Pontimicrobium sp. SW4: one gene and its partner. The protein of the gene in region 2 interacts with the protein of the main gene of each other region in a pairwise test. Links are inferred from orthologs where the notes say so. Each region holds a gene or a part of one and is shown on either strand. Other genes may lie near its edges.

Region 1 (15,488 bases), 1.4 Mb from region 2 along the record:
GGCAATCTTTATAAGCCAACTGCGGACATATTAAAAACGGTTTCTTTAGAGCCTTTTGAATTGGTAAAACTAGTTGTTTTAATTCTTGGAATACCTTTGGTTTTAGGTATGAGTTTGAGGTATAGAAATGAGAAGCTAGCTATTAAATTATCTAAGCTTTTAAAACCGTTGTCCATAATTGTTTTTGTTGCTATTGTTGTTATAGCATTTTCAAATAATTTAGACATTTTTTATGATTATGCGCATCATGTTTTTGCTATAGGTATTGGACATAACTTATTAGCTATACTCTTAGGTTTTGGAGTGGCAAGGTTATTTAAATTATCGTTTAGAGATACAAAAACACTAGCTATCGAAACTGGAATCCAAAACTCTGGATTAGGGTTGTTACTCATCTTTACATTTTTTAATGGACTAGGAGGGATGGCTCTTTTAGCTGCATTTTGGGGAATATGGCATATTATATCTGGATTGATATTAGCAACATACTGGTCTAAAAAAAGTAATAGTATTGAAAAAGCTTTGGCTGCATAGTGTAAGAAGTTATTTAAGATTGGGGATGTTCTTTTATTTTAAAAGAATATATGTACATGGTCTTGAAAATGTTCCAAAAGATAAGCCTGTTTTATTATTAGCAAACCATCAAAATGCACTCTTAGATGCTTTGTTAATAGCAACAAAGTGTGGTAGATTTTCTTTTTTTTTAACAAGGGCAGCGGTCTTTAAAAAAGCATTAGTTAGCAAGCTATTGAAGAGTTTGCAAATGCTTCCAGTATATAGAGTAAGAGATGGTTGGAGTAACATTTCAAATAATATTGCCATTTTTGAGAGTTGTTCTGAGATTTTAAACAATAATGAAGCTATTGTTATATTTCCTGAAGGGAGTCACAATTTAGCGCGTCGTGTTAGGCCATTAAGTAAAGGTTTCACTAGAATAGTATTCGATACTTTAGATAAATATCCAGATTTGGATTTGCAACTTGTTCCTGTAGGTTTAAATTTTGTAAAAGCTACAAGCTTTCCTGATAGTGCAGCAATATATTTTGGCTCTCCTATTTCTGGCTCCTCGTTTATTACAGAAAATAGAAATCAAGATATTGTAAAGCTAAAGTCAAAAATTAAAGAAGAACTTTCTAAGTTGACTACCAATATTCCTGAAAAAAATTATGATTACATTTTAAACAAATTGGATGGGTTACAAGTGAATTATTTGAAACCAGATAAAGTCAACACTTGTATTCAATCTGATTTTGAAAAATACGATGAGAAACTAAAACCATCAAATAATTTGTTGAAAAGAATTTTTAAATATTTATTAATCTTAAATATTCTAATCCCGTATTTTTTGTGGAGTTATGTATTTAAACCTAGAATAAAAGAACCAGAGTTTAAATCTACATTTAGATTTGCAATTGCTTTAACTCTGGTTCCATTATATCTATTAATAATAGCAGTTACATTATCAATAACTATTTCTCTATCAATTGGTTTAAGTTATTTGTTTATAGTGTTAATTATTTCACTAATAACAGTTAAATTATAATTCTTCTCTAAAGAAAATAGCATTCATTAGTAATTTATTTGTACCATACCAGAAAGCTCTAAAGTTTGTGTTGTCTGTAAAAGCAACTATCTTACCTCGTCCTAAACCTTTAATTTGCAATGGTACTGTACTGCCAATGCTGTCTAAATTTTGCTTAGAAATATAACCACTCACAATAGGACGTTCTGTATATTGAATTGGATTATTATAACTATTCTTATCAGGTTTCATGAAAATAGTTGTGTTTCTGAATAATGAAATTCTATCATTTTTATAACCAAAGTTTATTGGGTGTGAACGATCAGTAGTTGCCTCAAAAATTGCACCTCCAATTACTTGAGCACCTCTAAAATCTCCACGCTGTTCAAAAGAAATATTCTTACCAACTAACTCCATTTTCTTAAAATCTAGTTTAGCTAATTCTTTTGATTTTAACCAATTTAATGCACTTTTATAGGCAATTAATGTCCCTCCATTTTGCACCCATTCTTTTATTTTTTTAGAATCATTATCATCAAGTCTTCCGCTTGGTACAATTATCGTATTATACCTACTTAAATTAGCACGACCTATGCTTTTGGTATCTAATTTTGTAACTGTAATGTCATAACGTGTATCAAATAAATGCCAGATTTCCCCAGCATCGTACGACGAGATTCCATCTCCAACTAGTATCGCTATTTTTGGTGCTGTTAAGGCTCTAAATTGATTACTTCCTAAATCAATTCCTTGCGTTAAACCAGTTCCAACAGCATTTATAGATACATGACTTTCTTTAGCAAGTTTTGTTAAGTAAACATGCAAATCTGTAGCACTTAATTTTTGATTTTGAACTGGAATCATAATCGTCCCATAATCATAATTTACACCACTCAAACTAAATGGTTGCATTCCAACTTTGGCTCGCAATCCGTCGTTAAGCACTTTGTTTAATAATTTTGGTGTATAATATTCATGCCATTCCATTAGATAAGCATAATTGCTCATACCAGAAACGTTACCTGCTTTAAATTGTAAATCTTTGACCTCGTTTCCTGCATTATTAGTTGAAACACCTTCTGCATAGTCTACATTAAATGCAAGAGGAAAGGTCCAAGCCGAAATGTCATAAAATAGACTATCTTGAAATGTTGTTCGCTTTTCAAACATTGCATTTATTAAGCGAGTATTTTTTTGATTTTTGGGAACTATAAAACTATACCCTTTTTTAAAATGTTTTCCATTAGCAGAAAAATCTTGTTTTATTTCGTGGAATTTAATTTTATGTCGCTTAAGTATTTCTGCTAGATGATATGTTTTTGCAGCATCTTTTTCATCTCCAAATACAATAGCTTTATTTCCTTCTTTAGATGCCTCTTTGCGAGCATTTTTAAAGAAATTATGTTGATATGTTAATATTTCTTCACGCATACTTTTTGCTGCAGCTAAAGTTGATAAGGCAGAAGTAAACTGGTTACGGATGGTGAATGGAAATGTCAAGATACCATTATCACTTTCTTGAATATGTCCACGAGAACTTGCTTGCTCAAATAAAATTCCAATTCCTCCATTAATGTCAGGGAAAGTTGATCCTTTTCCATAATAGAAATCATCAAAACTCTCTTCAGTGTAATAAAAAGAGCCTATTTTATCTAATGCTTTGGCATGGTAATTACCTATTTTTGCTGTTAGCTCTTGGTTTATTTTTGGTATGAGTGGATGGGTTCGTGACGGAATTCCAGGTTGAAAAAAGAAAGTTGAGTTTGTGCCCATTTCATGATGATCGGTTAAAATATTAGGATACCATTTATGAAAACTTTCAATTCTAGCACGAGATTCTGGTAGCTGTACTGGTAGCCAATCACGATTCATATCAAACCAATAATGATTGGTTCTGCCCCCAGGCCAAACTTCGCTATACTCTCTATCATTTGGATCTGGATTTAAGTTGATACTTTTATTAGTGTTTGTCCAATAAGCAAAACGTTGTAATCCATCTGGATTAAACGAAGGATCAAAAAGAATTACTGTGTTTTCTAATAAATCATTAATTTCATTACCTTCTGCTGCGGCTAAATAATAAGCAACCAAAAGTCCAGCATTTGCACCACTCGGTTCATTTCCATGAATTGAAAACCCTTGGTAGACAACGATAGGTCTGTTGGTGTTAACATCATCATTTTCTGTCGCATTCATATGAGTTTTTTGAATGTTATCTATATTTTGATGGTTTTTAGGAGACGTTATAGTAAGAAGTAAAACTGGTCTATCTTCAAAAGTGCTTCCTCTGCTTTCAATGGTAATTCTATCAGAAGCATTTGCTAAAGCATACATGTATTGTGCTAACTTATCGTGCGTAATATGCCATTCTCCAACTTGATGACCAACAATGCTTTCTGGTGTCGGAATGTTTTGATTATAAGTTACATTTTGAGGAAGATAGTAAGACAAGTCAACCGTGCTTTGTGTTTGTGCTTGTGCAAATGTGCTAAGAATAGCGCATAATAATAGTAGTTTTTTCATTTGAAATGTTTGTTAGGCTATAAATATAAAAAAAACCGTTACTTAAGTAACGGTTTAAAATATTTTAATGTTTATATATAATTAAATATCTTCAAAGTTAACATCAGTGAAGCTCTCAGGAGAGGTTGGTATTTCATCATCACTGTTGTTATACTCTTCTTTTTTATAATCTTTTTGATGACGCTCGCTAATTACTTCTTCACCTTTTTCATCGATAACATAATCAGTCATTTCTCTTAAAATATCATTAAACTCAGCAAAATCCTCCTTGTACAAATAAATTTTATGCTTTTTGTAATGAAAAGAGCCATCATCATTAGTGAATTTTTTACTCTCCGTAATTGTAAGATAATAATCACCAGCTTTTGTAGCTCTTACATCAAAAAAGTAAGTACGACGTCCTGCTCTTAAAACTTTTGAAAATATTTCCTCTTTCTCCATCATATCATTATTACTCATGGTAGCGTTGTTATTTTAATTAGTGACTCAAAAATCTAAAAAAAATATATAGCAACCAACTAATTAACACATTTCTTTTTGCTTATTTCATTTTATGAATAAAAGCTGCTAAAAAGAAAGAAGTTAATTATTGTCTTCGATAGTTTCCGATAATTGTTTTAAATAAAGCTCTTTGTAATAACCATCAATGTTAATCAGATCATCGTGAGAGCCTTGTTGGATTATTTTACCTTCATCAAGAACTATAATCTGATTTGCGTTTTTGGCAGAAGAAATTCTATGACTAACAATAATGGTTGTTTTTCCTTTAGAAATGCTATTTAAATTGTTTAAGATTTGTTCTTCTGTCTCAGTATCTACAGCAGAAAGACAGTCGTCAAGTAATAATATTTTTGGATTTTTTATAATTGCTCTAGCAATAGAAACACGTTGCTTTTGACCTCCAGAAAGCGTAATGCCTCGTTCACCTAAAACGGTTTCATACCCTTTATTAAAAGCCTTAATGTTTTTATGTACAACAGCATTTCTTGCTGCTTTTATAACATCTTCATCTGTTGCGTCTACTGAACCAAATTTTATATTATTTTTTATTGAATCGGAAAAAAGAAATGCATCTTGAGGTACAAATCCTATACTGTTTCTTAAACTGGTTAAGTTAACATTTTCAATTGGTGTTCCATCAATTTCTATAATGCCACTGTTTACATCATAAAGTCTACCAATTAAATCTAGAATGGTTGATTTTCCTGACCCTGTTTTGCCAATTACTGCAAGTGTTTCACCGCTATTTATCTTAAAACTGAGTCCTTTTAATGCTTCAATGTTCGTGTCGGTATATGTAAAATGCACATCTTTAAATTCTATTGTGCCATATATATTGGTTAGTGTGCTTACGGTATTTTTAATTTCAGGTTTTTCATTTAAAAACTCATTTATTCGTTTTTGAGACGCTTCGGCTTGTTGAACAATTGAGGTTACCCAACCTAAAGTAGCTACTGGCCATGTAAGCATATTTACGTAAATAATAAATTCTGCAATAACTCCTATACTTTCAATTTCTCCATTAATGTATTGAAGGCCTCCAATATAAATAACTAAAATATTGCTTACACCAATAAGTAAAATCATTAGAGGGAAAAACAAAGCCTGAACTTTGGTAAGATCAATTTGTTTCTGCCTATTTTCTGTAGATAAAACTTCAAAATTGTCATTGGTAATTGGCTCGATTCCATAAGCTTTAATAACAGATATTCCGCTAAAAGATTCTTGCGTAAATGTTGATAATTTTGAAAGGTACTCTTGTACAATTGTACTACGCTTATGTATTTCTTTACTTAAAAAATAAATGATTAACGATAGTATTGGAAGCGGAATTATGGTATACATAGTTAGCTTTGGAGACTGATTGTACATATAAAAAAATGCAACCACGAAAAGTGTAATCATATTTAAGGAATACATAATAGCTGGTCCTGCATACATTCGTACTCTGCTCACATCTTCAGTAATACGATTCATTAAATCTCCAGTGCGATTACTTTTGTAAAAATTTAATGATAGACGTTGATATTGTTGATAGATTTCATTTTTTAAATCATACTCAATATATCTTGACACATTAATTATGGTTTGTCTCATTAAAAAGGTTAGAGCACCAGCAACTAATGCAGCAACGATTAAATAAAGAATCGTTAACATTAATTCTTTTTTAAAAACATCGTCCGCAATAGCTCCATTTAACCTATTTGATATAACATCAATGGCACTCCCAATTAAACGAGGTGTAAAAAGCTTAAATATTATGGCGCTAATAGTAATTATTACACCAAATAAAAGTTTGTATTTATACTTTAAAAAATATTTATTAAGATGTTGTAATTCTTTCATTTATAAATTTTCTCTATAAAAGTAATAATTAGTGATTTCTTGTTTTTAAACAGGTATTTTTGCTTAAAATGTAATATTAGATTATTTTTGCCTGCTGTTATTATTGATTTTATAATAATAACAATAAAATTTAAAAATAATATTAATGATTTCAGACGTCATAAACCCCAAAGACATCAAAAAAGTTGACCCTGTATTTGGACAACTTTCTTTTGACAACCACGAACAAGTCGTATTTTGTAATGACAAAGATACAGGTTTAAAAGCAATAATAGGAATACATAATACGGTTTTAGGACCTGCACTCGGTGGCACAAGAATGTGGCAGTACAACAATGAGTGGGAAGCCTTAAACGATGTATTAAGACTTTCTAGGGGAATGACCTTTAAAGCTGCAATTACAGGGTTAAATCTTGGAGGGGGAAAAGCAGTTATTATTGGTGATGCTAAAACACAAAAAACACCCGAACTAATGAAAAAGTTTGGAGAGTTTGTACATTCTTTAAGCGGAAAATATATCACAGCTGAAGATGTTGGAATGGAAACTTCTGATATGGATTTAGTTAGAGAAGTAACACCTTACGTAACAGGGATATCTGAAAGTAAAGGTGGTGCAGGAAACCCTTCACCTATAACGGCTTTTGGTGTTTTTATGGGAATGAAAGCCGCAGCTAAATTTAAATTTGGAACAGACATATTAGAAGATAGAACTGTATTTGTACAAGGAATTGGTCATGTTGGTGAATCTTTAGTAGAACATTTAACAAATGAAGGAGCTAAAGTCGTTATTGCCGATATTAATGAAGACCGTTTACAAGAAGTAAGCTCAAAATATGGAGCTACTATTTATACTGGTAATGATGTTTATAGTGAAGCTATGGACATTTATGCGCCTTGCGCATTAGGAGCTACTGTAAATGACGATACTATTTACAAGCTAAAAGCTCAAGTAATTGCTGGAGCAGCAAATAACCAATTAGCTGTTGAGGATAAACATGGTGCTATTCTTCAGAAAAGAGGTATTGTTTATGCACCAGATTTTTTAATAAATGCAGGAGGGATTATTAATGTATATGCTGAATTAGAGAATTATGGCAAAAAAGAGATTCTTAGAAAAACTGAAAATATTTATAATACAACACTTCAAATATTAGAGAAAGCAAAAGACAGTAGTATTACTACTAATCAGGCTGCTTTGGATATTGCAAGAGAAAGGATTGCTACAAGAAAAAAAGAAACTTCAAAATAGAACCTTCTTTTTAAAATAATACTATTTTTGCGAGGCAAAAGATAATTATCTTTTGCCTCCTTAATTTTAAAACAAAATAATTCTTTAGAATTAAAAAAGTTCTTTAATATGCTTAATAGAAGACATGTTCGTATAAAAGTAATGCAAGTGATATATGCATTTCGAGGTAATGAAAGTGATGATTTAAAAATAAACCAAAGGTTTTTAAACCAAAGTATGGAAAATATGTACAACTTATATCTTTTAATCCTTTCTTTATTAATTGAGATACAAGCAAAAGCAGAAGACCACCTTACTAAATCTCAAAAAAAACATTTAGCTACAGCAGAGGAGAAAAACCCTAGTAGAAAGTTTATTAATAATGAATTACTACTTTTATTAAAAGAGAATACTTTATTAAAAGAAACGCTTGAAACTAGAAAAGTTGATAATTGGAAGTTGGATAGCGAATACGTTGATGTAATTTTCAAATCACTTTCTAAAAGTGATTTGTATAAAGACTATATGGCAACAAAAACATCAACTTTTAAAGAAGATAAGTCGTTTATAATTGATGTTTTTAAAGAAATTATTGCACCAAACGAGAAGCTATATAATTATTTGGAAGATAAAAATATTACTTGGTTAGATGATTTACCAGTAATTAATACAACAATAGTTAAGTTACTTAGAAAGACAAATCCGCAAATTTCTCAAAGTCATTTCCTTCCAAAACTGGTTAAAGACCATGAAGATAAAGAGTTTGCAAACGATTTATTAAATAAAACTATTTTAAACTTGTCATCGTTAAGCAAAGAGATTGAAGGGAGAACAGCCAATTGGGATAAAGACAGAATAGCAAATATTGATTTTGTATTACTACAAATGGCTATTTGCGAGTTTCAAAAATTTCCATCCATACCAATTAAAGTTACAATTAATGAATATTTAGAGATTGCAAAGGAATATTCTACACCAAAAAGTAGTGTGTTTATAAATGGAATTTTGGATAAATTAGTAAAGGAATATAGTGATAAAGGAACGTTAAATAAAGTAGGTAGAGGACTCATTTAATTAAAATTTATTACATTTATGCCCGAAATAACCTATAAAACAAATAAATAACCCAAATGTTTATCTTGAATAGACAATTAAAAATGAAAATTATGAAAAAAATAATTTTAAGTTTAAGTGCCTTGTGTATGGTTGCATTTACATCTTGTAAGGAAGATGCAACAAGTAAAATTAAAGCAGAAAACGTAACACAAGCAGCTGAAAGAGATGCTGTAGTTGGAGATTTTCCAATATTAACTTTCGATAAGAAAGAACACGATTTTGGTGAAATTGAAAATGGAACTCCAGTAGAAACGGTATTTAATTATACTAATACAGGTAAAGCACCATTAGTAATTACTGATATTAAGAGTACTTGTGGTTGTACAGTTCCTCAAGATTGGAGTAAAGAGCCATTAGCACCAGGGGCTTCTGCAAAGTTCACTGTTCAGTTTAATGGAAAAGGTTCACCAGGAAGTAGTACTTCAAAAACAGTTACTGTAACTGCTAATACTGAAAGTGGTACAGAAGCTGTAAAAATTAAGGCTTTTATTAAAGGAGGACCTGCTGCAAATGGATTACCTAGTGTAGCTACTACTCAGGTAAAATCTAGTACACAACCAGGTCACGAAGGACATAACCACGATTAATTTATATTAAATGGATGGATTAGGGCAATTTGCACCTTTTATACTCATGTTTGCTGTTGTGTATTTCTTTATGATTGCACCACAGATGAAACGTGCTAAACAAGAAAAAAAAGTTTGCTGCAGACCTTAAACGAGGAGATAGAGTCATTACCAAAAGCGGTATGCACGGTAAAGTTATAGAACTAAACGATAAGGATGGTTCTTGCATTATAGAAACCTCGGCAGGGAAAATAAAATTTGAACGTTCGGCCATTTCCATGGAAATGAGTAGGAAGCTCAATGTACCAGCAAAATAATAAATAAAAAGCAGCTCAACGAGCTGCTTTTTTTATTTAGCAGTTTTTATATTTATCATGTAAACCAACACCTTGTAATATCATAGGTGTTATTTTTTCTATGCGACTCAGTTTTGTTGCTTCTCGTTTTGCAGTTGCTATATGTTCACAATATTCACGCTGTTTAGAAGGCGATAATGCATTAAAACAAACGTGTAATTCCTTATTATTATCTAACACTGCTTGTAACTCTAGAGGAATAATTGTTTCTTTTTTACTTCTATCTGGTTTTATTTGTTTTCCAGCTTTTTGATTTTCTATAGCTTCTTTAACATAAGCCAATACAATATCTTTATTAATGCCATTTATAGACTCAAAACGTATTTGTCGTAAGGCTTTGGTTTTTTCTTGTGCATTGACTAATAAATTTTGTTCGTCTTTTAAAAACACACCATTAAAAAACCAAATACCAAAATGGTTTTTAAAAGCTCCTAACCCAACCACATTTTTACCATTTAGGTCATACACAGGAGCGCTCCATTTTATAGTTTCATTAAGCTCTGTTGAATTTATTAGGTTGCGAAGTAAAGTTAAGGCATCACCAAATTTTTCGTGTGTCTCAATGTATTCTTCAACGGAATGTACTTTTTTCATGATTTCGTTTAATGCTTTGATATGAACTTTTTCAATTGTTTATATGAGATGTTAAACGAATTTCGACTATTTTTTTGAGAAAGTCAAGCTATGCAGTTACTTATAACGTTCTTGTGTAAGTTCGGCAATTTTACAAATTACTTGAGTTGCTTTTAATATACTTTCTACTGGAACATACTCATAACGCCCATGAAAATTATGTCCTCCAGCAAATATATTAGGACAAGGTAAGCCCATATAGCTTAATTGTGAGCCATCTGTACCACCTCTAATGGCTTTTATAATTGGTGTGATACCTAATTGTAGCATTGCTTCTTCGGCTATATCTACAATATATTTAACAGGTTCTACCTTTTCTTTCATATTATAGTATTGATCTTTAATATCAATGACTACTATTTTGCTTTCGTATTTGTTGTTAAAATCATTAGCAATTTTTTGCATTAATGCTTTACGTGCCTCAAATTTATCTTTGTCGTGGTCTCTTATAATATATTCTAAAACAGTTTTTTCAACGTTTCCATGCATGTCATGCAAATGAAAAAAACCTTGATAACCTTCAGTATGTTCAGGAACCTCTAACTTTGGTAAGGCATTGATATACTCCGTTGCATAATGTATAGAATTAATCATTTTGCCTTTAGCATATCCTGGATGTACAATTTTGCCTTTAAAAGTTACTTTTACTTCAGCTGCATTAAAGTTTTCGTATTCTAGTTCTCCTACTTGACTTCCATCCATAGTATAAGCCCAATCTGCACCAAACTTTTTTACATCAAATTTATGAGCACCACGTCCAATTTCTTCATCTGGTGTAAAACCAACTTTAATGTCGCCATGTTTTATCTCTGGGTGTTGAATCAGGTATTCCATAGCACTTACTATTTCACAAATACCAGCTTTATCATCGGCTCCTAGCAAGGTAGTTCCATCTGTGGAGATAAGTGTTTGTCCTTTGTAGAGTAATAAGTCTTCAAAATAATCTGGAGATAAAATAATGTTTTCATTTGCATTTAAAATAATGTCTTCTCCATCATAGTTTTCAATAATTTGTGGGTTTACATTCGCTCCTGTAAAATCTGGTGACGTATCGAAATGTGAAATAAACCCAATAGTTGGTACGTCATGATTTACATTACTTGGTAAAGTAGCCATGATGTATGCATTTTCATCTATGGTCACATCTGTCATACCAATTGCTATAAGTTCCTCGTATAACTTATTGGCCAAATCCCACTGTTTTTTTGTACTAGGAGTTGTGCTACTTTTTGGGTCACTTTCGGTGTCAATTTTCACATAGCCTATAAAGCGGTTTATAATGTGTTGTTTATTTAGCATTTAGTATTGGATTTATCCAAAAATAACTAACGATATTGTAAGAGGCAAGCTTTAAAATGTTTCTTTTTTTATGCTAAGATTTAATGTATTTTTGCAGTCAAAATCTAGATAATGTATAAATTACTGATTCGCCCTTTACTTTTTTGTTTCGATCCAGAAAAAGTGCATCATTTTACATTTTCATTCATTAAAAACTGTTCTAAAATTCCTTTTATCTCAAAAATTATCAAAGCTTTTTATACAGTTGAAGATGTATCTCTTGAACAAAAACTATTTGGATTAACCTTTAAAAACCCTGTAGGCTTAGCAGCGGGATTTGATAAAAATGCAATACTCTATAATGAATTAGCTAATTTTGGTTTTGGGTTTATAGAAATTGGAACTGTTACACCTAAAGGGCAGGAAGGCAACCCTAAAAAAAGGTTGTTTAGGCTAAAAGCAGATAAAGGCATTATTAATAGAATGGGATTTAATAATGAAGGTCTTGAAGCTGCTATTACTCAATTAAAGAAAAATAAAGGAAAAGTTATTATAGGCGGAAACATTGGTAAAAACACCAACACACTTCCTGAGGATTATACTAAGGATTACCTAGAATGTTTTAATGCACTCCATCCTTATGTAGACTATTTTGTGCTTAATGTAAGTTGCCCTAATGTTGGGAGTCATGCTAAACTAACCGATAAAGACTACCTCGAGGAGTTGATAGGAGAAGTGCAAACTGCAAATAAAAATTTCACTAAACAAAAGCCCATTTTATTAAAGATTGCTCCAGATTTAAATGATATTCAGTTAGATGAAATTATAGACTTGGTCGCAGAAACAAAAATAGATGGTGTGATAGCTTCAAATACATCTGTATATAGAGAAGGTTTAAAAACTTCAAAGAACACCTTAGAAGCGATTGGTAATGGAGGCTTGAGTGGACTACCTATAAAAGATAAAAGTACTCAAGTAATTAAATACTTATCTAAAAACAGCAATAAGGCGTTTCCAATAATAGGTGTTGGAGGGATTCATTCAGCAAAAGATGCTTTAGAAAAAATAGAAGCTGGAGCAAATTTGGTTCAAGTTTACACAGGGTTTATTTATGAAGGTCCACGATTGATAAAATCGATTAATAAAGCGATTCTAAAAAACAAAAAGGACTCTTTATGAGTCCTTTTTTTATTGAATAATAAATTTCTTGATTGTTTTTATTCCTTCATGTTTTAAAATCAAAAAGTAAGCACCAGAAGTTAGCTTATTAACATTAATTTGCTTTTCTGTAAGTGCACCTTTTAAAACTTTTTGACCAACGATGTTTGTAATTTCATAAGATATATTATTTGAGGAAGGATGACTCTTTATATTTAAAACCTTATTAGAAACAACAGGATTTGGATAAATTTCAATAGCGTTTAATACATTTTTATCTGTGCTCAAAAGGTTGGCATAAATTCTCATATCGTCTATTGCAATATCACCATCCCAACTAGCACCTCTAATGGCTCTAAAACGTATTTTTACTGTTTGTCCTACATAGGTCGAAAGATCTACTTTTTGTTTTAAGTAGCTATCTGCTTGTGAGGTTTGTTGTTGACCAACTATAGCTGGAATAACATCCATTATAACTCCAGAATCTGTTATAATATCCATGTGTAATTCACCAGTATTTGCACCAAACATATGGTAAGCAAATTCAAGCTCAGCATTTGAAGAACTAATATTTATACAAGGAGAAGTATATTCTGCAACATCTCCAGGGTTAGAACCAGAAGCTTCTGTATAAATATACGACCCAGATCCAGTTCCAGTAGTATTGTCAACTTCTGGGCCAGTACCACTAGAAGGCGTTTTTCCATTTGTTACCATCCAATTGTAGCCATTACCATTTATATCTTTAGCTACCCAACCATCTTTATTTGCCAAATCAAAACCTTCAAAATCTTCCTCAATTGGTGTAACTTTTTGAGTTCCAACTTTTATATATTCAAAATATGTTTTTGTGATGATATTAGTACCATCGGAAACTGTTAATGTAACATCATATATTCCTGTAGAGAAGTTGTGAGAAGGGTTTTGTGTTGTATAATCTATTGTATTATCACTGTCAATATCCCATTGCCAAGATGTGGCTCCAACACTATTATCGGTAAAATTAATAGTTAAATTGCTGTCGCAGTCTTCTGTTACATCTGCAGAAAAATCTACATTAAGTGTAGTGCAAGAAAAATAATTCCTTACACTTCTATATGTGGCGTAAATACGAGCATATTGTTCAGACGAAAAAAGAGTTCTACATTCTTTTCTGGAGTATGACATTATGTTATTTGGGTCTGGAACAAAAGTATCTCCATTGCTATCAGTTATCGCTCCAATATAAACACAACTAGCATCTACATTGCTATAACTTAATTGAGGATCTGCTGGAGTATCACATATTTCATCACCGTCTGTATCACAATTTGAACCATTAACTAACTCGGTGGTAAGTACTGTATTTGATGGTCCATGAGTATGTCTCAATGAAAAGAAATGGCCTACCTCATGAGGTAAAGTGCTACCGTTTATTGCACAATTATTTGCCATAAGTATAACATCATCTCCTCCAGGATAATATGCATAACCACAAAGACTATTTCCTGTATTGCTTTCTACATAATCAGTAAAATAAATATTTATTAATCCATTGACATTATTAGCAGAAGTTAAAGCAACTTCTTCAGATTTTTGAAAGTCATAATAATTATCATCGTCAATATAATTAATACCATCACATAAGAAAAACTCCATGAAAGCATTGGCATAAAAAGCATTCATATTTGCCATTGCTGCATTAAGTTCAGATTCTGATAAGCCGCCTGTACCATCAGTTTTTCTAATAATATGAGCCTTTATTGGAACTGAATTTACAATAGAAACCCTAGAACCACTATTAATCATTTTGAAAAACTCTTTTTCTAATTTTTTAATTGTCGGCTTAGTGTTTTTCCAATATTGTTGAGATTCTGGAGTAGAAATTGTACCGCATTCACTTTCTACTGCATTTTGAGCAGATAAACTAATGGTAATTAAAAGAAAGAAAGAATTTAATAGAAATTGTGTAGTGTTTCTTTTCATTTGCGGATGCTAAATTATTTATTAAAAATAGAAATTAATATATCTTATGAGGTACAATAACGATTAAGCGTCTGTTTTATCGATTTTAGTTGTATTTAGTTATTATTTCTAGTTAAAAGGTATTCGTATACTTTCCAAAAAATAGTAGTATTTTTAGCTCGTATTTAAACGGTAAATGGCTAAGCAAATTAAAATTATTGAATGCCCAAGAGATGCTATGCAAGGTATTAAGGCGTTTATTCCTACGCATAAAAAGGTGCAATATATTCAGTCATTATTAAGAGTAGGATTTGATACTATTGATTTTGGAAGTTTTGTGTCTCCAAAGGCAATTCCTCAAATGGTAGATACTGCAGATGTTTTATCACAATTAGATCTTTCAAATACAAAAAGTAAATTATTAGCCATTGTAGCAAACACTAGAGGTGCAATTGAGGCTAGTAAGCATAAAGAAATTGATTGTTTAGGATACCCTTTTTCAATTTCAGAGAATTTTCAAATGCGAAATACTCACAAAACTATTGCCCAATCTGTGGTTACGTTACAAGAGATTTTAAACATAGCTATTAAATCAAATAAAGAAGTAGTAGCCTATTTGTCTATGGGTTTTGGTAATCCTTATGGTGATCCATGGAATGTAGATATAGTAGGAGAGTGGACAGAAAGATTAAGTAACATAGGAGTTAAAATTTTATCCCTTAGTGATACAATTGGAAGCTCAAATCCAGAAAATATTTCTTATCTGTTTTCTAATTTAATTCCTAATTATCCAGATATTGAATTTGGTGCTCATTTGC
Region 2 (15,548 bases):
CTTGATTACCGTCTTGAAAAGTAAATCTATTACTCGCATCATAATTAGAAGTAAGCTTTAAAAAATAATTATTTGGACTAGAAAGCGTACTTAATTTTATTGAGGCTCCGTTACCATTAACTTCTAATTTTTCTGTTGGAGTAGTTGTGCCTATACCTACATTACCATCGTTTTGATTTATGTTGAAATGAGCATTTCCTGAATAGTCAACTATTTTAAAATTCCCATTCGACATATCTCTACCTATGTCCCAAAAATATTGAGAAGACGTTCCTAGCCTAAGCTGAACTTCATTTAAGCTTCCTAACCCACTGAAGACTTCTAACTTTCGACTTGGAGTCAATGACCCTATACCTATATTTCCATTGCTTTGGTTTATATTAAAATGAACATTCCCCGAATAGTCAACTATTTTAAAATTCCCATTCGACATATCTCTACCTATGTCCCAAAAATATTGAGAAGATGTTCCTAGTCTAAGTTGCACTTCATTTAAACTTCCTAATCCACTGAAGATTTCCAATTTTCGATTAGGATTTATGGTTCCAATTCCAACATTACCAGTTGTTGGAAACGTATTAGTTTGACCTGATATAGAAAAAGCAAATAGAAGACAAAAACAAGTAATTAGATTATATAATACTTTCATGATAATGTGCTTAAAATTTTAACATCTTTTCAGTTAATAAACTTAGAACATTATCATGATTCTCGGATGAGCTAAAACCTTAGAAAAAAAGAAAATTTACCTTACTAAAAGTGAGCTAATTCCTTAGCTTAGTATGCTTTAATTCAAAAAAAATATTTATAACTAAGCAAAAACCTTATTATTTATAAGCTAAAACCTTATCGAAATGTAATAAGATACCATTACCTTGGTCTAAAATAATTTTATGATCCTCCTTAAGAACTAGAACATAAAATTGACAATTGACATGAGTAAAGTTAATGTATTGATAGTGGAAGACGAACCACTAATAATAAACTCGTTAGAACACATTTTTGGGCATTTAAGTAACATTAGTTCAAAGTTGGATTTTAAAATACAATCCTCTAGGGATTGTGATTCGGCATTATTAGAAATAAATAAGGCTGTAAAAGGTACGCCTCTTGATTTAGTATTACTTGATATAAATATTCCTGCTTCAAAATGTAAAGAACTCTTATCTGGTGAGGATTTAGGGATAGAGTTAAAAAACACTTTCCCAGATGTTAAAATAATTGTTTTTACATCTCATCAAGATAACTATAGGTTAAACAACATTTTACAAAATTTAGATCCAGATGGATTTATAATTAAAAATGAAGTTGGCTTTAACGACATAATGAAAGCAATTTCTAAAGTATTAACTAACCCTCCTTATTATAGTGATAGAGTATTGAAATTGATAAGACGACATGTGTCTAATGAAGTTGTACTTGATAAAATTGACAGACAGTTATTATACTTGCTTTCAAAAGGAACTAAAACAAAAGATATCCCAGACTATATTAGACTCTCTAAAAGTGGAGTTGAGAGGCGAAAACGAAACCTAAAAGAAATTTTTCAAATAGAAAATAAAGAAGATAAAGTTCTTTTAGAAATAGCAATAGAAAAAGGTTTTATTTAAAAATAATTAGAATGAAATTGAACTCACACTATTTAAAAGTGCCAGCATATAATTTACAAGAAGTATTATTAGTCTTGGCAATAATTGGCATTTTAATATTATTAGCCTTACCTAATTTAATGCCATTAATTAGCAAGACTAAAAGTATGGAAGCGCAAACACAACTAAAATATATTTATAATTCGCAAACTACCTATAGATATATGTACTCTAAATATGCCATAGAATTAAATGAATTAGATTTTGAAGCACCAAAAACAGTTAAAGAAAATGGCACTAGCAATTATACATATGAAATTATTAGTGCTACAAATAGCAACTTTAAAGCGAGAGCCATAGCAGTATCTGATTTTGATGGTGATGGGATATATAATGTTTGGGAAATTGATGAAATAGGAACTCCAAAACAAATTGTAAAAGATTAATGATTCTAATTAAAATTTTATTAATACTATGTCTATTAACGATTCTTTATCAAGATATTAAAGAACGTAAAGTATATTGGTTTCTATTTCCAGTTTGTACTTTATTGTTTGGTATTATATATTATACTAAATCCATACAGGTAGTATTTTATACTTCCGTAATAATAAACCTTTGTTTTATTTCTTGCTTATTAACTATTATTTTTTTGTATGCCAAATATAAATTAAGCTTGCCTTTTCATAAGGTTATTGGGCTTGGAGACATATTATTATTTTTAGGATTGTCTTTTACCTTTGCTTCAGTTTCTTTTATCATTATTTTTATTAGTGCTCTTATTTTTTCACTCATTCTTCACATTGTTATTAATAAAAAAGAGTCCACAGTGCCATTGGCTGGGTACATGAGTTTGTTTTTTGGACTTACCTATTTGGCAGACTGGGTAGGAATTATCAATTCCTTATACCTTATTTAATTATGGATCATTCTTTTGACATACCCACATCTCTTTTGCAATTAATTAGTAGTGATCAGGCATACCACTACAACATTGTTCCATCAAAAAATGATAATGGCACTTTAGTTTTTAAATCTCACAATACATCGGAAGATTTAAGAAAGGAATTACAAATTGTTCTTGGAAAAGAAATTAAATTACTTCCTGAAAGTGTAGAAAATATCCAAAGTTATCTAGCAAAGAATTTTAGAAAAAACACTGGGATCACCAATAAAAACTTACACTACAGCTCTGACTTTTTACAGAATCTATTATTAACTGCAAAACATATTGGCAGTAGTGATATCCATTTTGAACCTTATGAAAACAGATGCCGTGTTAGGTTTAGATTAGACGGCAAATTAAAAGAATATTATCTTATATCAATTGATGAATATCCAATAATTGTTAATAAACTTAAAATTAAAGCTGGTCTAGATATTTCAGAAAAACGACTACCACAAGATGGACGTATAACTATTAAAATGAACCTTGATGAATTTGATATACGAGTGTCTAGTTTACCCACTTTATATGGAGAAAAAATTGTATTACGTATTTTAAGCAAGGATGCTAGCCATATTTCATTAGAAGATTTAGGATTTACAACCGAAGAGCTCCGAATCTATAAAGAAACTATAAAAACTCCTAATGGAATTGTACTTATATCTGGCCCAACAGGTTCTGGAAAAACCACAACATTATATGCCACTTTAAAACTACTTAACGATAATAAAACTAACATTTTAACTATTGAAGATCCTATTGAGTATACCCTAGATGGTATAAATCAAGTACAGCTAAAAGAAAATATTGGACTTGATTTTCCAAATACTTTAAGAACCTTTTTAAGACAAGATCCAGATATAATAATGGTTGGTGAAATTCGTGATGTTAAAACAGCCAATATGGCCATAAGAGCTGCATTAACTGGTCATTTAGTTTTATCGACTATACATACAAATTCAGCATGGGCTACTGTTTCTAGACTAATAGACATGAATATTCCTTCGTTTTTAATAGCAAGCACTTTAAATGCAAGTGTTGCTCAAAGGCTAGTAAGAGTTCTATGCACAAACTGTAAAAAGGAAGCTAAAGTTTATAAAGAAATTTTTCCTGAAAATTTTAATGCTCCTATTAATTTAAAAAGACATACTATCGCACAAGGCTGCAATAAATGCCATCATACTGGATATAAAGGAAGAAAAGCTATTTATGAAATTATACCCATTACAAAATCGCTCATATTTCATGTTAAAAATAATGATCTAGAAATAGATAATTATTTAAGAGAACACAATATCAAGACTTTAAAAGATAATGCTATCGATTTAATACAAAAAGGCATAACATCTGTTGAAGAGGTATACTCATTACTGGTCGATTGACTTTACAATTCTAATAAAAACAATTATGAAGAAACTATTTTATTTGGTGCTTTTTTTAACTTTCAACATTGTTTATTCGCAAGATAATGACAAGAGAATTTCAGACTTGAGGTACAAATTAGAATTATTATCTATTGAAAATACTGGACTTACTGAAAACTACAAAACCAAGATTCAAGTATCAAGTATTACTTTGCCAAATTTATTAAAGGCAGTATCAGAAATTCACAAAATCAATATTAATGTTTCTTCAGATTTAAATAACTTAATGGTTATTAATAATTTTCCTGAAGTAACTGTTTTTGATCTTTTACTATTTTTATGTAAAGAGTATAATCTTACTATGGAGTTTACTGGGAGTATTATTGCAATAAAACCATTTTCTATTCCTGAAAAACCTATAGAAAAACGTATTATTCCTGTAACTTATAATCAAAACAATAATACTATTACCATTGACGCAAAAGAAGATAAAGTTTACGATCTTTTTAAACGTATTATAGATGTTTCTGGAAAGAACTTAGTATTTGCTCCTGGACTAGAAAACACACCTTTAACGTCTTATATAAAAGATGTTGAATTTGATGTAGCCATGTATAAATTGGCACTTGCTAATAATTTATATACAGAAAAAACGAAAGATGGTTTTTGGAGATTTGAAAATCATCTAACTCAAGATAGTGCTGAAAAAAAAGGCACTTTTAAAGATAGAAGCATTGATAATTCATATAAAATTTTAAATTATGAGGAGAAACTTCTAGAAGTTGACTTTAATAAAAAACCAATTGCTAATGTCATCCATGAAATAAGTAGTGACTTAAATATTGATATTTTTACAGCAACTCCTTTAGAAAAAGCTGGAATTGTGACTCTTAAGTCTAAAGAGATTTCTTTTGATGAATTATTGGTGAAAATGTTTGAATCACAAAATATAACTGGAACAAATCAATCAAATACAAATTCCAATAGAAACAGCAACCCAGTTGAAAGTAAGAGCAATCCTCTTTTTAATTTTAAAAAAGAAGGTGATTTGTATTTTTTCGGAACCGAAGATCAATTAAGTATCAGAACTGTAGAAGTTATTCATCTTCAATATCGTTCAGTTGAATTACTAGCAGACCCTTCAAATTCGAACGGAGCCAATAATATTTCTTCTAAAGTGTTAAATAATTTGAATGGTATAAATGATGATTATGGACAAAACTTTAATGGAAATACTTCGAGAAACAATAATAGTAATAATAGAAATACACAATCTAATAATAGCCTAAGTACTAGAGCTGGGCATGGCATTAATAATAATGAATCTCTACTTAGTGTGATACCTGAAGAGTTAACCAAAGATTTAGACATAAAAGTAGATTATGAACTTAATAGTTTTTATGTAACTGGAGTTGCATCATCAGTAGAGCGATTCAAGAAGTTTATTTCAAAACTAGATAAACGCGTACCAAATATTTTAATTGAAGTATGGATTATAGAAGCAAAGAAAACTGCTGATATAGAAACTGGAGTAAGTTGGGGAATTGGCAATGAACCTTCTACAACTAAAGGAGCCCTTTTTCCTGAAACAGACGCAACTCTAGGCGCAGCAACAGTAAATAAATTACTTGGAAGTTTTAACAATTTTGCAGGTTTTAACTTAGGAAAAGTAGGCCCAAATTTTTTCGCAACTATAAAAGCGATGGAATCTAACGGTGATTTAAAAATTAGATCAACTCCAAAATTATCAACACTTAATAGCCACCGAGCTACTTTTTCTAATGGACAAACGTCCTTTTATGCTGTGACACGAAGAAACATTTACGGATCTGACAACCCTCAAACATCGGAAATCACAAATTATCTACCCATAGATGCAGAATTAGGCTTAACCATTAAGCCATCTGTCTCGGGTGACGGTCAAGTTATATTAGACATTTCGGTAGTTCAATCTAGTTTTGGCTCTAGAATTGCTGATGATGCGCCACCAGATGTTATATCCCGTAATTTCAGTTCAATTATACGTATGCAAGACCAAGATATAGCAATTCTTGGTGGGTTAGAAGAGCAAATGAAAAGTAATTCTGGTTCTGGAGTACCATTTTTGGCAAAAATTCCTTTAATAAAATACTTGTTTAGTAAACGCAAACGCTCAACATCTAAATCAAAATTAACCATTCTAATAAAACCAATTGTTACCTATTAAAAAAGTAGTATCTCATTTCCTTTATGGACATTTATTTTGTAGCTTAGAACATAGTTCACAAAATGGAAACGATGTTATCTATGGTCTTATTCTCAAGAAGAATAAAAATGAAATTGACATTCATTCAAATATTGAAGAAAAAAATGTAGATGCTATTTCCAAAAAGCTAAAGAATGGGCAACATGTTTCGCTTATTATTAATAATGACCAAGTTCTAACAAAAAGCATAGCTAATAATGATCTTGATGATATAAAGTTAATTTACTCAGCTTTTCCAAATATTAAAATTGATGATATTTATTATGAAATTTTGAGGCAGCAATCTGTTTCATATATTTCAATTTGTAGAAAGAGTTATGTTGAAGGTTTAGTCCAAGAATATGCTATTTTAAGCATAAATATTATAAATATTTTTCTTGGAAACTCAATAATTTCTTCGATTTTAAAACATATAGAAAGTGATAAAATATTAACCTCTAACGCTATAATTTCTACTAGAAATTCAAAAATAGAAAACGTACAAAAAATTACTGAAGAAAAAACTATTACATACAATGTTAATGGTATAAAAAGTAGTAGTAGAGAGTTGCTTTCTCTTGCAGGAGCATTACAAACAATTGTTAATCAAAAAATTACCTCTTCCAATTTAAACATACTAAAAGAATTTCAAATTAATCGATTTAAAGAAATCCGCTTTTTTAAATTGTTTTCTAGTAGTGCCATCGCTTTTTTCCTTGTAGTACTTCTAATTAACTTTCTATTTTACAATAACTATTATACTAAAGTGAATAGTTTAAGTTTAATTAGTAATAGTAATCAAACTTTACAACAAAAAATTATAACTCTAACAAATGAGGTAGATGAAATACAAAAAATAACTGAAGATTTACTTGCCATTAGCAATTCTAAAAGTTCATACTTCATAAATGATATTATTAAAAGCATACCAGAAACTATATTATTTTCAAATCTTGACTATCACCCACTTTCTAAAAAAATTCAAAAAAATAAACTAATAGAAGTTGATTCTGAATCTATTTTTTTAACTGGAGAATCTATTCACAGTGATAATTTTACAAAATGGATTAATGACTTAGAAAGAAAAAAATGGATAAACACAATAACCGTCAGCGATTATAATGATATAACAAATTCTAAGGCAAACTTTAAAGTTATTATTAAAATGAAAAATGAATTATAAAACTAAAAATAGAATATTAGTTTTTGGAGTTTTAATTGCATTGATTTTATGCTACAAATTGGCGATTTCTAACACCCTAACATTGAAAAAAGAACTCGAGTCTTTAAAAATACAAAATGAATTAACAAAGACTGCTCCAAAACAACTATCTCTTTTATCACAAAAAAAACGACACTATGATTCTATATTAAATAAGCACAAACTAAATGGGAAGTCAATACAAAACAATCTACTCCAAACTATTAATTCCTACTCAAAAAGCCATAAACTAAAGATTATAGAGTTTTTAGAACCTCACATATATAACAATAATAATCATACAGAAAAAACTTATCAATTTCAATTAGAAGGAAATTATAATGACATAATTAACCTCATTCATAAAATTGAACAAAACACAAAATATGGTGAAATCATCAATCTCCATTTTGAAAAGAAAAAAAACTATAAAACTGGAAAATATTCATTACAGGCTTCAATTCTTTTGAAAAGTCTTATTTAACAAGACAATTACATACAATCACTATTTTTATCATTTTACAAAAAGTCATAAAAAATACTTAAATCTAGTTGTTTTATTTATTTTATAAAATTCTTATAAAAGTATAACTACAGGCAGTATCTTGGTATGTAGATACCAAAAGCTATATACATTATGAAAACTACCTTAGAAATACAAAACTTGAAATGCGGTGGTTGTGCAAATACTATTACCACGAGACTGAGTGCGATTGATCATATTAACAATGTTGTAGTTAATAATGATGATAACACTGTTAGCTTTGATTATGAAGAAGCTACTCATTTAACCGAAGCCAAAGTACTCCTATCTAAACTTGGATATCCAATTGTTGGCGAAAATAATCCGCTAACTAAAAAAGCAAAATCTTTTGTAAGTTGCGCAGTTGGTAGAATGAATAATTAAACTATTTCAGCACTTAAACCTGCTTTTAGCAACATAGTACAACGCGGTTCTAAATAGTCATACTCGCCTGTTTTTACTGTACATTTACCTTTATAATGTACTATAAGTGCACATTGTTCAGCTTGTTCTGCTGAGTGATCACAAACATCTACAAGTGTATCTATTACATGATCAAAAGTATTAACATCGTCATTAAATAAAACAATCTCGTTTTGTTTAACAATTTCCTCCTTTATAGAAACTTTTTCTAATAATTTTTCCTTTGTACTCATGGGGTAATTTTTTACTAATTTATAAATTTTAGTGAAACCCAGTTATTTCTTTCTAACTTTTCTTTAAGTTTCAATCCATATTTAGAGGATTCCTTATTAATTATTGGGATATCATCTTTGTAAAATCCGCTTAAAAATAACAGTCCTTCTTTTTTAAGACAAGTAACATATTTTGACATATCTGCTAATAAAATATTTCTGTTAATGTTTGCTATAATAACATCATACTCTTTTTCTTTTAAAAGACTTGCATCACCTTCATATACCGAAATATGTTTGCAATTATTTCGCTCGATATTCTCTAAACTATTTAAATAACACCAATTATCAATATCTATTGCATCTATTCTTGTAGCACCTTTTATTTCGGCCAAAATTGCTAAAACCCCTGTACCACAACCCATATCTAACACCGATTTGTTTGTGAAATCATTATTTAAAATATGTTGAATCATCATATGTGTAGTTTCATGATGTCCTGTGCCAAAACTCATTTTTGGCTCGATTATAATGTCGTGTTTCGTCTTAGACACATTATGAAAAGGTGCTCTCACTGTACAAACATCATCAACAACTATTGGTTGAAAATTCTTTTCCCACTCTTCATTCCAATTGGTTTGTTCTATCTGATCAAATGTGTAACTGATTTTAAATTCGTCGGACTTTAGAATTTGGACATCATCCAAAATATCACTACTCCATTCTTCTTTTTGAATATAGGCTGTGACGCCATTTTCTGTTTCTACGAAACTTTCAAATCCTGCATATCCAAGTTCTGCAATAAGAATTTCTACCGCTGGAACTAAAGGCTCTACAATAAAATAATAACCAATATAAATTGTGTTTGACATATTTCTAAAAAGCGTTTACAATGTTGTAGAAATCTTCGGCATTAAGTGATGCACCACCTATTAAACCTCCATCAACATCTTGCTTAGAAAAAATCTCTTTGGCATTGTTAGGCTTTACACTTCCTCCGTAAAGAATAGGAACATCATTCGCAATTGAATCACCGTATTTATTTGATACTGTTTTTCTAATAAAAGCATGCATATCTTGTGCTTGCTCTGGGCTAGCAGTTTCACCTGTGCCAATAGCCCAAACAGGCTCGTACGCTAAAACTATATTGCTCCAAGTATCATTTGATAAATGAAACAAAGCATTTTTAATTTGGTTTTCAACAACAGCTTCGTGATTACCAGATTTTCTATCGGTTAATTCTTCTCCAAAACAAAAAATTACATTCATATTATTACTTAAAGCAGCATCTACCTTTTTAGCTAAATCCTCGTCTGTTTCGTTAAAATATGCACGACGTTCACTATGACCTAAAATGACTGTTTTTACACCAACACTTTTAAGCATACTTGCACTTACTTCGCCTGTAAAAGCACCGCTTTCGGCAAAATGCATGTTTTGAGCAACCACCTCAATATCATGGATTCTTAAAGCTTCAAAAGCATGATATAGATTCACAAAAGATGGTGCAATCATGACCTCAGCTGTAGATGTTTTATTTTGTTTTTTTAAGTTAGTAATGAGCAATTCCGTTTCTGATAAGTCATTATTCATTTTCCAGTTTCCTGCTACAATTTGCTTTCTCATTTTCTTATGTTTCTATTACTGTAATTTAACTTTTGGATCTAACCAGGTGTATATAATATCTACAAAAATATTTATGATAATAAACATGAGAGCAATGATTAACACCGATCCCATTATTACTGGTAAATCTAAAGTATTTAAAGAGTTTACTATTTCTTTTCCTAAACCATTCCAACCAAAAATATACTCCACAAATACTGCACCTGCTAGCATTGATGCAAACCATCCTGAAATAGCGGTCACAACAGGATTTAATGCATTTTTTATTGCATGGTTTTTAATAACTTGTAATTCGCTCAATCCTTTTGATCTTGCTGTACGAATATAATCTTGATTTAATACTTCAAGCAAAGAGTTTCTCATTAATTGAATAACCACTGCCAAGGGACGAATCCCCAAAACAATGGCTGGAAGAATTAAATTTTTCCATTGTATGGTATTTTTTTCTCCAAAATCATCTAGTTCATATAAACTTCCTGTCATTTCTAAATTGGTATATTCATGTAATAAGAAACCAAAAAACCATGCAAATAATATCGCACTAAAAAATGAAGGCACACTCATACCTAACGTACTTACAATTTGGATCAATTTATCTAACCAAGTATCTTTAAAACGTGCAGATACAACGCCTAAAACTAATCCTAATACCATCGCAATTATAATGGCCGAAACTGCCAAAACAAATGTGTTTGGTAGTGTTTCACCCAATACTTGACTTACTTTTTTTCCTTGCTTAGTAAAAGATTCTCTTAAATACGGAAATTTTAAAACTGTGGTAGTATTTCCAATGGTAAATAATTTACTAGCTGAGTATTTGTTGTCTCTTAAATATGTGTAATCGTCTTCAGAATTTGAATGAAATGATATTGGCGACAAATCATTTAAATAATATAAATATTGTGTTCCAACTGGCTTATCAAAACCATATTTTGCTTTTACAATGGCTAGTTGCTCACTATCTTCATTTTGACCCAACATCATTTGAGCAGGGTCACCAGGAAGCACATTAAACAAAAAGAAAATAACTGTAACAACTCCAAATAATGTAAGTAATGCGTAAAATGCTTTATTTAGAAAGTAGTTAATCAAATATTAAAGTTTAAGATCATCAATATCGTTCCAATGTACTTTTTGTTTTACAGTTCCCTTGCTTAGTTCTAAAATACCTGGATTAGCGCGAACTACTGTTTTTAAGGCTTTTTCATCACATGAATAAAATTCGAAATCGAAATTATAATCTGCCTTTATGCGCTCTTTAGCTTCAGCTCCAGAAGCTGTTAATCCTATAACCTTGTAACCTTTATCTGCTGCTTCTTTAGCTTTAGCCATAAACGCTGCTAGCCCATCTTTTTCAGCGCTATCCAAACTATATGATACTATTATTACTAGCTTCTCTTCTGCTAAAATTTCTTGGGTCATATCGCCTTCGTCAGTTTCAATAGAAAAATCTAAAATTGATGGTTGATAACCTTCTTTTATAACTTTAGTTTCTACACCTACGTATTCGCCATCTACTGTTGGATATGAACCGTTGGTCACAAATTCTTTTTCTTCTCCATTTACTTTAAACGTCCATGTAAATTCTTGAATAGCCTTTGGAGCATCTTCTGGTGTACTCATATTTTCTATGAGGTTATCACCTATTTTGTATGCTCTAAAATCTACTGTAGGCAAATGCATTAATACATGATATCCAAACCATAAACACCAAATAAAACTCACTAATGCAATAATGGTTGTTGGCAATTTTGTGAAAATAGGTTTTATATGTTTCATGCCATAGAACAGTACTAGAATAAAAACCAGTAAAATAACATCTTTAGTAAAACTTTCCCAAGGTGTCAATTTTAAAGCATCTCCAAAACAACCACAATCTTTAACCTTATCAAAATATGCCGAATAGAACGTAAGGAACGTGAAGAAAACAATCATTCCTAACAAGCTCCAAACAGTAAATTTAGGTTTATAGCCAATTAACAAAAACACACCAAGAACGACTTCAAACACTACAACAATTACAGAAATACCTAAAGCATAAGGCTCTAAAAAAGGGATATTTAAAACATCTGTACTGAAATATTCTTGCAATTTATATGAAAACCCTAAAGGGTCATTTAGTTTTATTAATCCTGAAATAATAAATAAAACACCAACTAGTATTCTTGAAATTGCAACTAAAATTTTCATAAGTTATTTGGTTTTCGTCTGTAAATTATTCTTGTTCTCTAATATGGATTAAAGCAAAAATGGCATAATTAATCATATCTTGATAATTAGCATCAATACCTTCACTTACAATGGTTTTTCCTGAGTTATCTTCTATTTGTTTTACACGCAATAGTTTTTGTAAAATTAAATCGGTTAACGAACTCACACGCATATCTCTCCAAGCTTCACCATAATCATGGTTTTTATCTTGCATAAGCTGTTTTGTTATTGCTACTTGCTCATCATATAGCTTAGTAGCTTCATCTACCGATAAGTCTGGTTGCTCAACCACACCTTTTTCTAATTGTATTAAAGCCATAATACAATAATTAATTATTCCTATAAACTCGCTTACTTCTCCTTCATCTACTTTTTGTACATCATTTTGTTGCAATCCTCTTATGCGCTGCGCTTTTATAAAAATCTGGTCAGTTAAAGAAGGTAATCTTAGTATTCTCCAGGCACTTCCATAATCGCTCATTTTGTTCACAAACAGCTCTCTACAAGTAGATATCACCTCGTCATATTGTTTTGAAGTATTTTGCATAAAGTCAATTGAATTTTGCGTAAATTTCGCTTAAATTTAGAACTATTCAAAGTTTATTTTAAAACAGCAAATTCACAAACCAGAATACTCGACGAATGACCATTAATTGTAAAGGAACACTTATTGATTTATCTACACCAAAGGTCATGGGAATTTTAAATATAACTCCTGATTCTTTTTACGATGGAGGACGCTACAAAAATGATGCTTCCATTTTAAATCAAGTTGAAAATATGTTAAGCGAAGGTGCTACGTTTATTGATGTTGGAGCTTATAGTTCACGCCCAGAAGCTAATCATGTAAGTGAAGCTGAAGAATTGAAACGAATCATTCCAATTGTTGAATTACTTATTAAACAATTTCCAAGTATTAATTTATCTATTGACACCTTTAGAAGTAATATTGCAAAGGAGTGTATAAATACAGGTGCTGCTATTATAAATGATATTTCTGGTGGAAAGTTAGATAAAAAAATGCTAGAGACCGTCGGTAAACTGGGAGTCCCTTATGTGATGATGCATATGAAAGGAACGCCACAAACCATGCAACAATACACAGATTATAATGATTTGATTAAAGAGATTATTTATTACTTTTCTGAAAGAGTAGCCGAAGCGAGATCTCATAGAATAAACGATATTATTATAGATCCTGGCTTTGGGTTTTCTAAAACACTTGAACACAATTATTCTCTTTTAAATCATCTGGAATTACTAAATATGGTAGAATTACCAATGCTTGTTGGTGTGAGTAGAAAATCTATGATTTATAAAATATTAGACACTAATCCAAACGAAGTTTTAAATGGCACCACATCGTTAAATACTATTGCTTTGTTAAAAGGCGCAAACATATTACGTGTTCATGATGTTAAAGAAGCCATGGAATGCGTAAAACTTACAAATCAACTTAATTAATGAAGGCCCATAATGGGCATTTGACAAGCAAAGACCCATACCAAATATTAAATAAATGAAAAAAATAATAACTCTCTTTTTTACATTTTGTTTATTAAGCTCATGTAATAAGCGTGTAGTACAATTACCAGAAACTACTAATAAAGATATTACTGAAGTTGTAGATGTGTCACCAGTCTATATGTTCTATGATGAAGAAAATGATAGTATAGAATTTAACCGTAGAAATATGATTAGTGCTACCAATTGGCTTGTAAATATCGATAAACGCTTAACACTTAAACAAATTTTGCCTCACTTACAGTACTTACAAGAAAAGCGACAAGGCGATGAAAAGCATAGTTTTCACAACTACTTTACCTGTAATAATATAGAGTTAAAAAACCTGTCTTTTATTGAGTTTACTGATATTGACTTTCAAATCAATCATACTAATAAACTTGAACCTGAATTTTCTTCAGAAAATTATTTAGGTGAAGTAAAATTTAACTCTCTAGGGCAAATTGAAATTAAAAGTGAATTTGAAAATCATATAGAAATTGAAGAATATGATTTTAACAGCTTTTTTAAGCTGATAGATACATTAGTGGAGTCTGGAAAACTTACAATTAAACTGTCATTCAATTCTAAATTATCGTTTCAAGATTATATTAGTATTAAAAGTAAGTTGCTTTCAGTTAAATCAAATGGCTTAGAAGTTTTAAATCAAGAAATAATCTATAATTAACTATATTTATTAAAATTTAAAATACAACCTAGGCTTGGAAATATTTGACGACTTATTAAAATTTACTGTTCTAGATGTTATAGATATTATTTTAGTAGCTCTACTACTATACTACGTTTACAAGCTAATTAAAGGAACTGTTGCTATCAATATTTTTGTAGGTATTGTTATTACATATCTTATTTTTTTACTAGTTGATGCTTTACAAATGAAAATGCTTACTAAGATTCTTGGTGGGTTTATGAGTGTAGGTATTATTGCCTTAATTGTAGTGTTTCAACCAGAAATTAGAAAATTTCTATTAATGATTGGCTCCACTAACATTGGTTCTAAAAGTGGTATAACTAAACGCCTAAATTTTTTAAGAACCCAAGCTATCCATGATACAGAAGCTGAAACAGTTGTAGCTGCTTGTGTAAAAATGGGAAGTTCAAAAACAGGCGCTTTAATTGTATTAGAACGCAACAATAACCTTGACTTTTTATTAGCTACTGGAGACGAAATGAATATTAAGGTTACCCAACCCATTTTGGAAAGTATTTTTTTTAAGAACAGTCCTTTACATGACGGTGCTATAATTATAGCAGAGAATGTTATTAAAGCAACACGCGTTATTCTTCCAGTTAACAATGAAAAAAACATCCCAGAACGATTTGGCTTAAGACATCGTGCTGCCATAGGAATTACTGAAAAAACAGACGCACTTGCCATTGTAGTTTCCGAAGAAACAGGACAAATTTCTTATATTAAAAATGGCGAATTTATTATGTATAAAAACACTGAAGAACTTGTTGAAAAAATTAAGGAAGACTTGACTTAACTTTTCGTCAAAAAAACAAAAGTAAGCTCCCTAAGCTATCTCCTCTTGCAAAAACTGCACTTCGTATAAATTACGATAATAACCATCTTGCTTTTCTAAAAGCTCAGCATGTGTCCCTTGTTCCACAATTTCACCTGCATCCAATACTATAATATTGTTAGCTTTTTTTACTGTTGCTAATCTGTGTGCAATAACAATAGAGGTTCTACCTTCAGTAA

What was found.
Region 1: the proteins of tpiA (region 2) and pepT interact in binary tests that used the Escherichia coli proteins (3 or more experiments, as listed by UniProt). The link is inferred for Pontimicrobium sp. SW4 from one-to-one orthologs.

What each region holds. Positions count from the first base shown.
Region 1 is NZ_CP157199.1:832,622-848,109, forward strand. Bases 9,469-12,371 are described here. They hold pepT (peptidase T), read right to left. Parts: upstream 11,590-12,371; coding sequence 10,348-11,589; downstream 9,469-10,347. Other genes in these bases: ABGB03_RS03950 (YdeI/OmpD-associated family protein), read right to left, coding at 9,655-10,251; ABGB03_RS03960 (quinone-dependent dihydroorotate dehydrogenase), read left to right, coding at 11,701-12,371. In the rest of the region: ABGB03_RS03905 (bile acid:sodium symporter family protein), read left to right, coding at 1-534; ABGB03_RS03910 (1-acyl-sn-glycerol-3-phosphate acyltransferase), read left to right, coding at 512-1,543; ABGB03_RS03915 (M14 family metallopeptidase), read right to left, coding at 1,538-4,045; ABGB03_RS03920 (PUR family DNA/RNA-binding protein), read right to left, coding at 4,127-4,504; ABGB03_RS03925 (ABC transporter ATP-binding protein), read right to left, coding at 4,628-6,391; ABGB03_RS03930 (Glu/Leu/Phe/Val dehydrogenase), read left to right, coding at 6,537-7,640; transcription antitermination factor NusB, read left to right, coding at 7,749-8,693; ABGB03_RS03940 (DUF1573 domain-containing protein), read left to right, coding at 8,786-9,322; more of ABGB03_RS03960, read left to right, coding at 12,372-12,747; ABGB03_RS03965 (T9SS type A sorting domain-containing protein), read right to left, coding at 12,757-14,691; ABGB03_RS03970 (hydroxymethylglutaryl-CoA lyase), read left to right, coding at 14,867-15,488. UniProt on the Escherichia coli protein: Cleaves the N-terminal amino acid of tripeptides.
Region 2 is NZ_CP157199.1:2,268,226-2,283,773, forward strand. The notes cover bases 8,234-11,196. They hold tpiA (triose-phosphate isomerase), read right to left. Parts: upstream 10,109-11,196; coding sequence 9,359-10,108; downstream 8,234-9,358. Other genes in these bases: ABGB03_RS10660 (ATP-dependent Clp protease adaptor ClpS), read right to left, coding at 8,234-8,503; prmA (50S ribosomal protein L11 methyltransferase), read right to left, coding at 8,518-9,354; ABGB03_RS10675 (ABC transporter permease), read right to left, coding at 10,124-11,196. Also shown: ABGB03_RS10620 (hypothetical protein), read right to left, coding at 1-649; ABGB03_RS10625 (response regulator), read left to right, coding at 936-1,610; ABGB03_RS10630 (hypothetical protein), read left to right, coding at 1,622-2,035; ABGB03_RS10635 (GspE/PulE family protein), read left to right, coding at 2,511-3,917; ABGB03_RS10640 (hypothetical protein), read left to right, coding at 3,943-6,105; ABGB03_RS10645 (hypothetical protein), read left to right, coding at 6,092-7,306; ABGB03_RS10650 (hypothetical protein), read left to right, coding at 7,389-7,808; ABGB03_RS10655 (heavy-metal-associated domain-containing protein), read left to right, coding at 7,962-8,231; more of ABGB03_RS10660, read right to left, coding at 8,228-8,233; more of ABGB03_RS10675, read right to left, coding at 11,197-11,200; ABGB03_RS10680 (BT_3928 family protein), read right to left, coding at 11,204-12,298; ABGB03_RS10685 (DUF1599 domain-containing protein), read right to left, coding at 12,324-12,866; folP (dihydropteroate synthase), read left to right, coding at 12,962-13,783; ABGB03_RS10695 (hypothetical protein), read left to right, coding at 13,839-14,510; ABGB03_RS10700 (diadenylate cyclase), read left to right, coding at 14,545-15,330; ABGB03_RS10705 (ABC transporter ATP-binding protein), read right to left, coding at 15,361-15,548. UniProt on the Escherichia coli protein: Involved in the gluconeogenesis. Catalyzes stereospecifically the conversion of dihydroxyacetone phosphate (DHAP) to D-glyceraldehyde-3-phosphate (G3P).